One region of the Aquamicrobium ahrensii genome, then DNA from elsewhere that is predicted to be linked to it. Evidence: predicted binding sites of a transcription regulator. Region 1 holds the regulator's gene; the other holds the start of a gene.
The links. Region 1 encodes PhoB, which activates phosphate uptake and scavenging genes when phosphate is short. Its sites were predicted from a motif close to TGTCATNNANCTGTCAT; they were not measured.
Positions count from the first base shown of each region.

Region 2: a site for PhoB is predicted at 3,381-3,397, ahead of ABID44_RS02000 (LTA synthase family protein). Genes of this name have one in related genera too.

Region 1 covers NZ_JBEPMN010000014.1:47,484-52,064, forward strand. Annotated here, with positions in the region: gene pstA (phosphate ABC transporter permease PstA) at 1-778, shown strand, start outside; gene pstB (phosphate ABC transporter ATP-binding protein PstB) at 796-1,620, shown strand; gene phoU (phosphate signaling complex protein PhoU) at 1,659-2,366, shown strand; gene phoB (phosphate regulon transcriptional regulator PhoB) at 2,388-3,077, shown strand; gene ABID44_RS15230 (ROK family protein) at 3,056-4,309, opposite strand; gene xylF (D-xylose ABC transporter substrate-binding protein) at 4,543-4,581, shown strand, end outside.
Region 2 covers NZ_JBEPMN010000001.1:395,249-399,829, reverse strand. Annotated here, with positions in the region: gene ABID44_RS02015 (PleD family two-component system response regulator) at 1-353, shown strand, start outside; gene ABID44_RS02010 (BLUF domain-containing protein) at 660-983, opposite strand; gene rpmG (50S ribosomal protein L33) at 1,122-1,289, opposite strand; gene ABID44_RS02000 (LTA synthase family protein) at 1,426-3,375, opposite strand; gene fabD (ACP S-malonyltransferase) at 3,594-4,535, shown strand; gene fabG (3-oxoacyl-[acyl-carrier-protein] reductase) at 4,577-4,581, shown strand, end outside.

The sequences.
Region 1 (4,581 bases):
GCAGGTTGGCTGGATGAAGACGCTGACCGCCGATGGCGCGATGGTCGAGCGGTTCAATAGCGGCCTGTTCACCCTCGGCGCGTCGAGCCGTCCGGAAATGGCTGGCATGGGCGTGGCGCTGATCGGCTCGCTCTACATGATGCTGATCGTGCTGGTGCTGGCGCTGCCGATCGGCGTCGCCGCCTCCATCTATCTGGAGGAGTTCGCGCCGAAGAATCGCTGGACCGATCTGATCGAGGTCAACATCAACAATCTGGCGGCCGTGCCGTCGATCGTGTTCGGACTTCTGGGTCTCGCCGTGTTCGTCAATTTCGCCGGCCTGCCGCGTTCGGCCTCGCTGGTCGGCGGTCTGGTGCTGACGCTGATGACGCTGCCGACGATCATCATCGCCACCCGCGCGGCGCTGAAGGCGGTTCCCCCCTCGATCCGCTCCGGCGCGCTGGGGATCGGCGCTTCCCGGATGCAGACCGTATTCCATCACGTTCTGCCGCTGGCCGCGCCCGGCGTCCTGACCGGCACCATCATCGGTCTGGCGCAGGCTCTCGGCGAGACCGCGCCCCTTCTGCTGATCGGCATGGTCGCCTTCGTCGCCGACTATCCGGCAACGCCGCTGGACCCGGCCACCGCACTGCCCGTGCAGATCTACATGTGGGCCAACGAGGCCGAGCGCGCCTTCGTGGAGCGCACCTCGGGCGCCATCATCATCCTTCTGCTTTTCCTCGCCGCAATGAACCTGGCGGCTATCCTGCTGCGCCGGCGCTTCGAACGGCGCTGGTAGATAAGGAACCAAGACCCATGAACATCATGAGCGAAGCAACTTTGGAAAATGCCGTGAACGAGAAGGTGGCCGCCGCCACGAACGAGCGCATCAAGATGCGCGGCGAGAAGGTGGGCGTCTTCTATGGCGACAAGCAGGCGCTGTTCGATGTGGATCTTCTGGTGCGCCAGAATCAGGTGACGGCGCTGATCGGTCCGTCCGGCTGCGGCAAGTCCACCTTCCTGCGCTGCCTCAACCGCATGAACGACACGATCGACAATGCCCGCGTGGTCGGTCAGATCACACTGGACGGCGAGGACATCTATGACCGCGACATCGATGTGGTCGAGCTGCGCTCGCGCGTGGGCATGGTGTTCCAGAAGCCGAACCCGTTCCCGAAGTCGATTTACGAGAACGTCGCCTACGGCCCGCGCATCCACGGCCTCGCCCGCAGCAAGACCGACATGGATGAAGTCGTCGAATCCAGCCTCAAGCGCGCCGGCCTGTTCAACGAGGTGAAGGACCGCCTCAACGAGCCGGGCACCGGCCTTTCCGGCGGCCAGCAGCAGCGCCTGTGCATCGCCCGCGCCATCGCCGTCTCGCCGGAGGTGATCCTGATGGACGAGCCCTGCTCGGCGCTCGATCCGATCGCCACCGCCCGCGTCGAGGAACTGATCGATGAGTTGCGGGAGAACTACACCATCGTCATCGTCACCCACTCCATGCAGCAGGCGGCGCGCGTCTCCCAGCGCACGGCCATGTTCCATCTCGGCAATCTTGTCGAGGAGGGGCCGACGGAGAAGATGTTCACCAACCCCGACGACAAGCGCACGCAGGACTACATCACCGGCCGCTTCGGCTGAGTGGTTCCGCTGCCATTCCAACAGACGAGGAACGGATAATGGGTGCCCATACGGTGACCGCCTTTGACGACGATCTGCAAGAGATCGAGGGGCTGGTGCGGGACATGGTCAGTCTGGCGCGGTCGATGGTGGACGAGGCCACGCAGAGCCTGATCGTCCCCGACAGCGCGCTGGCGCAGCGTGTCATTTCCGAAGATGCTGTCATGGACAGCCTCCAGCGCCGGCTGGACGATCGCGCCATCATCCTGATCGGCAAGCGCCAGCCCATGGCGCAGGATCTGCGCGCCATCGTCGGCGCCATCCGCATGGCGGGAGATCTGGAGCGGATCGGCGACCTCGCCAAGAACATCGCCAAGCGCGTCGACGCCGTCGGCAAGTCGGTCATGCCGCGCGAACTCGCCCGGTCGATCGAGGACATGGCCGAGCTGGTCCTGGAGCAGGTGCAGGGCGTCATTGAAGAGTATGGCACGCGCAATCCGGAGGGACTTGTGCGCCTGCGCGACGAGGACGAATTGATCGACGTGCGCTACACCTCTGTGTTTCGCGAATTGCTGACCTACATGATGGAGGATGCGCGCAATATCACCGCCTGCACGCACCTGCTGTTCTGCGCCAAGAACCTGGAGCGGATCGGCGACCACGTGACCAATATCGCGGAAAATGCCTATTATGTGCTGACCGGCGAGCAATTGCCCGTTCATCGTCCGAAACAGGACGAAACCGGCGCGCCGGCGCCCGCGGTCTGAGCGCATTTTCAGGAGCAGGACATGATCGCACCCCGCATCATGGTGGTCGAGGACGAGGAGCCGCTGGGCGTGCTCCTGCGCTACAATCTCGAAGCAGAAGGTTATCAGGTCGAGATCGTCACGCGCGGCGACGAAGCCGAGTTGCGCTTGCAGGAAAACGTGCCCGATCTTCTGGTGCTCGACTGGATGGTGCCGGCGGTTTCGGGCATCGAACTGTGCCGGCGGCTGCGGATGCGCGAGCAGACCGAGCGTCTGCCGATCATCATGCTGACCGCGCGCGGCGAGGAAAGCGACCGGGTGCGGGGTCTTTCCACGGGCTCCGACGACTATCTGGTCAAGCCGTTCTCCATGCCTGAACTGGTGGCGCGGGTGAAGGCGCTGCTGCGTCGCGCCAAGCCCGAGGTCCTGTCCTCGGTGCTGAAGGTCGGTGACATCGTGCTCGACCGCGAGCAGCATCGCGTCTACCGCAAGAAGAGCGAGATCAAGCTCGGCCCGACCGAGTTCCGCCTGCTCGAATTCATGATGCAGCACCCCGGCCGCGTCTTTTCGCGCGGGCAGTTGCTGGACAATGTCTGGGGCGAGACAATCTATATCGACGAACGCACGGTGGACGTGCATGTCGGGCGGCTGCGCAAGGCGGTCAACACTGGCCGCATGCCCGATGTGATCCGCACCGTGCGCGGTTCGGGCTACGCGATCAGGGAAGAGTGAAGCGCGGCGGGGTCGTCCTGTGAAGGACGGCCGCCGGCGAAGATCCGGTGATCGACGAAGGTCAGCGCCCGCATGGCGCACCCTTCGCGCAGCAGCGCGATCTGGTCCGGCTCGGTGTCGAAGGTGATCGATCCCGAATGGTGCCCGCCCGCGGTTCTGGCTATCGCCTCGCGCAGCGCTGGTTCGATCAGGTCGAAGGCGGCGGCGTTGAGGCCCACCATGGCCACGGGGGCCGGGTCGATCAGCGCGAACAGGCTGCCGAGGCCGAAGCCCAGCGCTTCGCCGGCGATGCGAAACGCTCTCCGTTCGGGGCCGTCATGGCTGCGGGCAGCTTCGGCCAGCGCCTGCATTTCCGCCTCGTCTATATCGCCGCGCGGCTCCTCGTTCCCGTCGTGGCCGGCGGCGTTGCGCCAGATGGCGTAGCTGCCGGCATAGGCCTCGATGCAGCCGCGCCGGCCGCAGCGGCAGAGCGCGCCATCGGGGCGATGCACCATGTGTCCGAACTCGACACCGGAAGAATGGGTGCCGGTGAACATCGATCCTTTCAGCACCAGCCCCATGCCGATGCCGTGGGAAAGCAGGATGGCGATGAAATCGTCGCGATAGCGCTCGGGATCGCGCCAGCGCAGCGCTTCGGCCATCATGTTGCAGTCGTTCTCCACCGTGACCGGAATGGAGAATTCCGCTTCGAGCAGGTCTGCGAACGCAATGTCGGTGTGCGGGGTGATCGGAGACCACAGCATCGAGCGCGCTTCGGCGTCCGTGATGCCCTGCGTAGCCAGAACGACGCGCAGAACCGGCCTTGCCTGTCGTGCCGGATGACGCAACCGCCGGCCAAGCATGGTCAGGCATTCGTCGATCAGCTTGTCGCGGGGCAGGGCGCGCGTGTCGAGACGGCGATGCTCTTCATCCAGCACATTGCCCGCATAGTCGAGGCTGACGGCGGACAGGCTGTTGAGCGACAGCATCAGCGTGACCACGCAGGCCGCTTGTGGGTTGAGCGCAAGCCCGACCTGTGGCCTGCCGCGCTTGAGCGCCGGCGCGTCCTGCCGGGTTTGCGTCAATATGCGTTCTGCGATCAGGTCTGACGAAATGGCCGATATGGTGGAGTGGCTGAGACCGGTGATGGCGGCGATTTCCGTGCGCGAAGCCTGGCCGCCTCGCCGTGTGGCGGCGATCACCATGGCGCGGTTGCGCCGGCGCAGATCGTCGTGCCGCATTCCAACGGTCATGGCTTCCTCAATCTCCCGTGCTGCGATGCGTGCATAGCAGCCAGCAAAGTGTGTCAGAAGCTTCAATCGCTGTCATTATTTATTTCGAAATTCGAAATAAATAGGTGGGGGCACGCGAAATCCGTTGACTCGGGCGGGGCATTACGCCACACTTTTTTCGAGGCTCGAAAAAAGTCTCCAGCCGGCCTAACGGGTCAGTTCATTGGCGTCCGTCAGGGCGCAGGGAGGAAATCATGAGGAAGTTCACGACCGCCATTCTGGCAGGCGCCGCC
Region 2 (4,581 bases), on a different contig from region 1:
TCGGCCATGACGGGGGCGACGACGTGCTGCGCGAATTTGCACGCCGCCTGCGCCAGAACATGCGTGGCATCGATCTGATCTGCCGGTTCGGCGGGGAGGAATTCGTCGTCGTCATGCCGGATACCGACGGGCCGGTTGCCGAAAAGGTCGCCGAGCGGATACGTGCGGAAATTGCTCGCACGCCCTTTGCCATCGGCAAGGAAGGGCAAGCGGTCAACGTGACGATCAGCGTGGGGGTTTCATCCCTCAGGGGCCAGGCCGACGATGCGGGAGCGCTGCTGAAACGAGCCGATATGGCGCTTTACGAGGCCAAGAGAAGCGGCCGCAACAAGGTGGTTGGCAAGGCGGCATAAGCCTGCCGCTCCGGCAATCCGCCAACTGCTTAAGGTTGACGGTTTACGTTAATTACGCCACGTCGATAATCGTGGTTAAGAAATGGTTGATTTTCGGTTCCCCTTGCGCGACGTTGCAGGCCATGGGCATGGAAGAAATATCCGCGTCCGAAGGAATACCCCATGTTTCTCAGGTCCGCCGCATCTCCTGGGTTCCGTGGGGTCGGCCGGCCGGCCTTGGCAATAGTGGCCTCCTCGTACCGCTGCCATCGCCGACCGGCCCCCGATCCTCCAAAATCATAACCATGCTGCAACGGGCTTTTGCTTTCACAGCGAAAAGGCGAGCGTGACGATGTCGACCATCGGCCGGCGCACCATGCCCCAATCCTCGAAAGCAGGCTTCTCGATCGTGCTGATATCGAGTTCAACCACACCGTAATGGCGCTGGTCGCGCTGAATGGATTCGAAAAGCTGTTCCACCGCCTCCCTCGGCCCTTCAAGGATCTGGCAGACCCGCTCGCCCTCGACGGCGAGAATACCGGTAATGGAATGCCGCCTATTGAAAGCGGCAGCCTTTTCGGTGATCCCGTCGATGTCAGCATCGGTGATATGGGGACGAAAGGTGGAGGTGTAGGTAAGGCGGATGAGCATACGTACAGGCCTTTCGGTCTGGATCATGGCGCGCGGGAAGTGTTTCTTAAATGGGGAAAAAAGTCACGCTGAGAGAAGTGAGCGCAAACAAAAAATGCCGCCTGAAAGGCGGCATTTCGAAAATCCGGAATATGAAGATTACTTGATCTTCGTTTCCTTGAATTCGACGTGCTTCTTCACGACCGGATCGTACTTGCGGAAGGAGAGCTTGTCCGTCTTCGTGCGGCTGTTCTTGCTGGTCACATAGAAGAAGCCGGTGTCGGCGGTCGAAAGAAGCTTGATCTTGATGTTCGCGGCTTTTGCCATGATGCTCGTCCGTTTATGTTCCTGGGGTTAAGCCGCAACAATACGGGGCGGCGCCCGGAAGCGGAAACTTGGCGCGACACATACTGGATGCGCCCGGAATGTCAAGTCTCCGCTCGCCTTTCGTCCAAATCCCGTCTCAGCTTGCGTGTGCAATGATGTCGCCGATCGTCTCCGGGAAGAAGCCCGGCGCGGCGTGATGCTTGCCGAACATCATGTCGTACTGGAGATAGCGGAAATCACGGATCGCGGGATCGATCTCCTTCTGCCGCGCCCACTCCAGCGAGGCTTCGCCATCGCCCGAAAGAAGCAGGGAGCGCTCCACCACATGATAGCGCTGATGAAGATCGCCGAGGAAACCGGTGTAATAGGGGTGGCTGATGCCGGCCACGTTGAACACATGCAGTGGTAGGAAGGCCGGGCTGACCGCGCCCAGCCCATCTGCCTTGCCGGAACGATTCGACCACACGACCAGCGGCGTCGAGCGGTGCAGGAGCATATTTTCCGGCGTGTCCTTGCGCGGCGCGACATTGGTCTTGAGGAAACCCGTCTCGACATAGACCGGTCCCAGCGGCGGCAGATGATCGCCGAAGAAGGCGATGACGGTCGGCCGCTCCCGCTTCTGCGCCCAGTCGATCAGGCGCTGCAGCTCACGGTCCGAATCGGCTGCGCCTTCGGCAAAACTGGCGAGAGAAGCGCGCGCCCATTCACTGGTTTGCGCATGAACATCATGAACGACGTTGCCGTACCGATTCGGCTCGTAGGGCCCGTGATTCTGGAGGCTTACGGCGAAAAGAAACAATGGGTTCTCAGCAGCATCGGCTGAGGCGATGATCTCGTCGGTCATCGATTCGTCGGAGACGAGGGGGCCACGCTTTACCGCGCTCGCCATCGTCTTTTCCGAGCGGAATTCGTCAAAGCCGAACGCCTTGTAGACATTGCTGCGATTCCAGAACCAATCGGTGCCCGGATGGATGGCCAGCGTCTGATAGCCTTCGGCGCGCAGGAAGGTGGCCATGGACGGCAGCGGCTTGCGCACATATTGCTGGTAGGGAATGCTTCCTGCCGGAAGGAAAGCGTTGGAGAAGCCGGTCAGCGCCTCGAACTCGACATTCGCCGTCATGCCGCCGAATTCCGGCGAGAACATTTCACCCGACTGAAGTGCGCGGGTGGAGGCAATCGGATCGGGCGTAATGGTGACGCCGGTCAGCTTGCCGGCATCCCAGAACGATTCGCTCATCACCATGATGATGTCGGGCCGCTCGTCCGGAAGCGCGGTGTCCACTGCGGGCTTCGGCACGGAATCGATAGCCTTGTCGGAATAGCCGTTGGGCGCGGCCACATGGGCCATCGGCACATTGAGCGCGAAGGCGAGGGTGAAGCCGTTGCTCGCGTAATTTTCCTTCTGGTCCCACATCATCGGGATGATCTGGAGCCGGTCGCGCGTCCAGGAGAAGGTGGCGTAGTCCATCAGCGAGACGAAAAAGGCGAGGGCCGGCAGCGCGAGCACGAGACGGGCTGCGCGGCCCTTGTAGCTCATGCGCGGCACCCGACGCTGAACGAAGCGCCATGTATAGAGCAAGGCGGTTATCGCCAGAACGAGCCCCAGAACCAGCGCTGCGCCCGTCCACGGGCGCTCGCCCACCAGCAATGGCAGCAATTCAATGATCTGGCGTGCAAAAAGAATGTCGGTCGGAAACAGCGGATCGCCCAGATAAAGCGATTTCTGGTAGCCTACGAAGGCAAGTGTCAGGGTCAGAGGCGCGACAGCTAGCAATGCGAGCCAAGCGCGACCGAGGATGGCGTCAAGCCCGAGTAAAACGAGAGCGAACACCAGAACCGTGGTCCAGCCGGGCTTGTAAGGTTGCGCGAAGAAGGCCACGGCGCCGGCAAAATCGCCCCGGAACACCCATTCGATGGCGAAGACCAGCGCGGCGGATGCAAGGACCATCAGCACCGCATGACGGATGCCTGTAACCATCGCCGCACCGCGCTTGCGGGAGGCGATTTCACCCGCCTGCAGCGCTTTTTCCGCAAAATCTGGTCTGCCGTTCGCCAACTCACATTTCCCTGTGGAACGCCTTGTCATGCAACTGTCATGCTTATGTCACGAAAAGCTATGGCGTGTGGCGAAATTGGGAAGAGCCGGCCAAAGAATCGTGTTCCGTTTTAACGATACGTGATCCCTTGCAACCCATAGGAAGCAGGGGCGAAAGCCGCCTCACGGTCCCGCAAAATGGGCCTGGGCTTGACTTGGCGGGCTGCAATGCGCGACACGCTGGGCCAAAGCGCAAAGCGAGGCGGATAATGACGATCGCATTCACCTTTCCGGGGCAGGGTAGCCAAACCGCAGGCATGGGCAAGGAACTGGCGGAAGCCTTTCCCGAGGCCCGTCAGGTGTTTGAGGAAGTTGACGAGGCGCTTGGCGAGAAGCTCTCCAAGCTGATCTTCGAGGGGCCCGAGGACACGCTTACCCTGACCGCCAATGCGCAGCCCGCGCTGATGGCGGTATCGCTGGCGGCCATGCGCGCGCTGGAATCGCGCGGCTTCTCTCTTAAGGACAAGGTCGCCTATGTGGCCGGTCATTCGCTCGGCGAATATTCAGCGCTCGCCGCGGCCGGTTTCGTGTCCATTGGCGATGCGGCGCGTCTGCTGCGCATTCGCGGCAACGCCATGCAGGCTGCGGTGCCTCCCGGCGAAGGCGCCATGGCCGCAATCATCGGTCTCGAACAGCGCGACGTTGACGCCGCCTGCACGGAAGCCGCGCAGGGAGAGGTCTGCCAGATCGCCAATGACAATGGCGGCGGTCAGCTCGTTATTTCGGGCAGCAAGGCGGCTGTCGAGCGCGCGGCCGCGCTCTGCACCGGCAAGGGCGCCAAACGCGCGCTGATGTTGCAGGTCTCCGCGCCCTTCCACAGCGCGCTGATGACGCCGGCGGGAGACGCCATGCGCGAAGCGCTGGCAGGCGTGCAACGCAGCGCTCCGGTCGTTCCGGTGGTGTCCAATGTATCGGTGGAGCCGACCAGCGACCCCGATCTGATCACCGCGCGTCTGGTCGAACAGGTGACGGGCAGGGTTCGCTGGCGGGAAACAGTCGAGTGGTTCGGGGCCAATGGAGTCGCCACTCTTTATGAAATTGGCGCTGGAAAGGTGCTTTCCGGACTTGCGCGTCGTATAAATCGCGATATCGCTGTCAGTTCCGTCGGAACGCCGGCCGATGTGGATGCGGCGCTCGCCGCTCTCGGCTGAGTTCGGGCGAGTTGCTTCGCGGCGTTGAAGGAGAGGCAGGAATGTT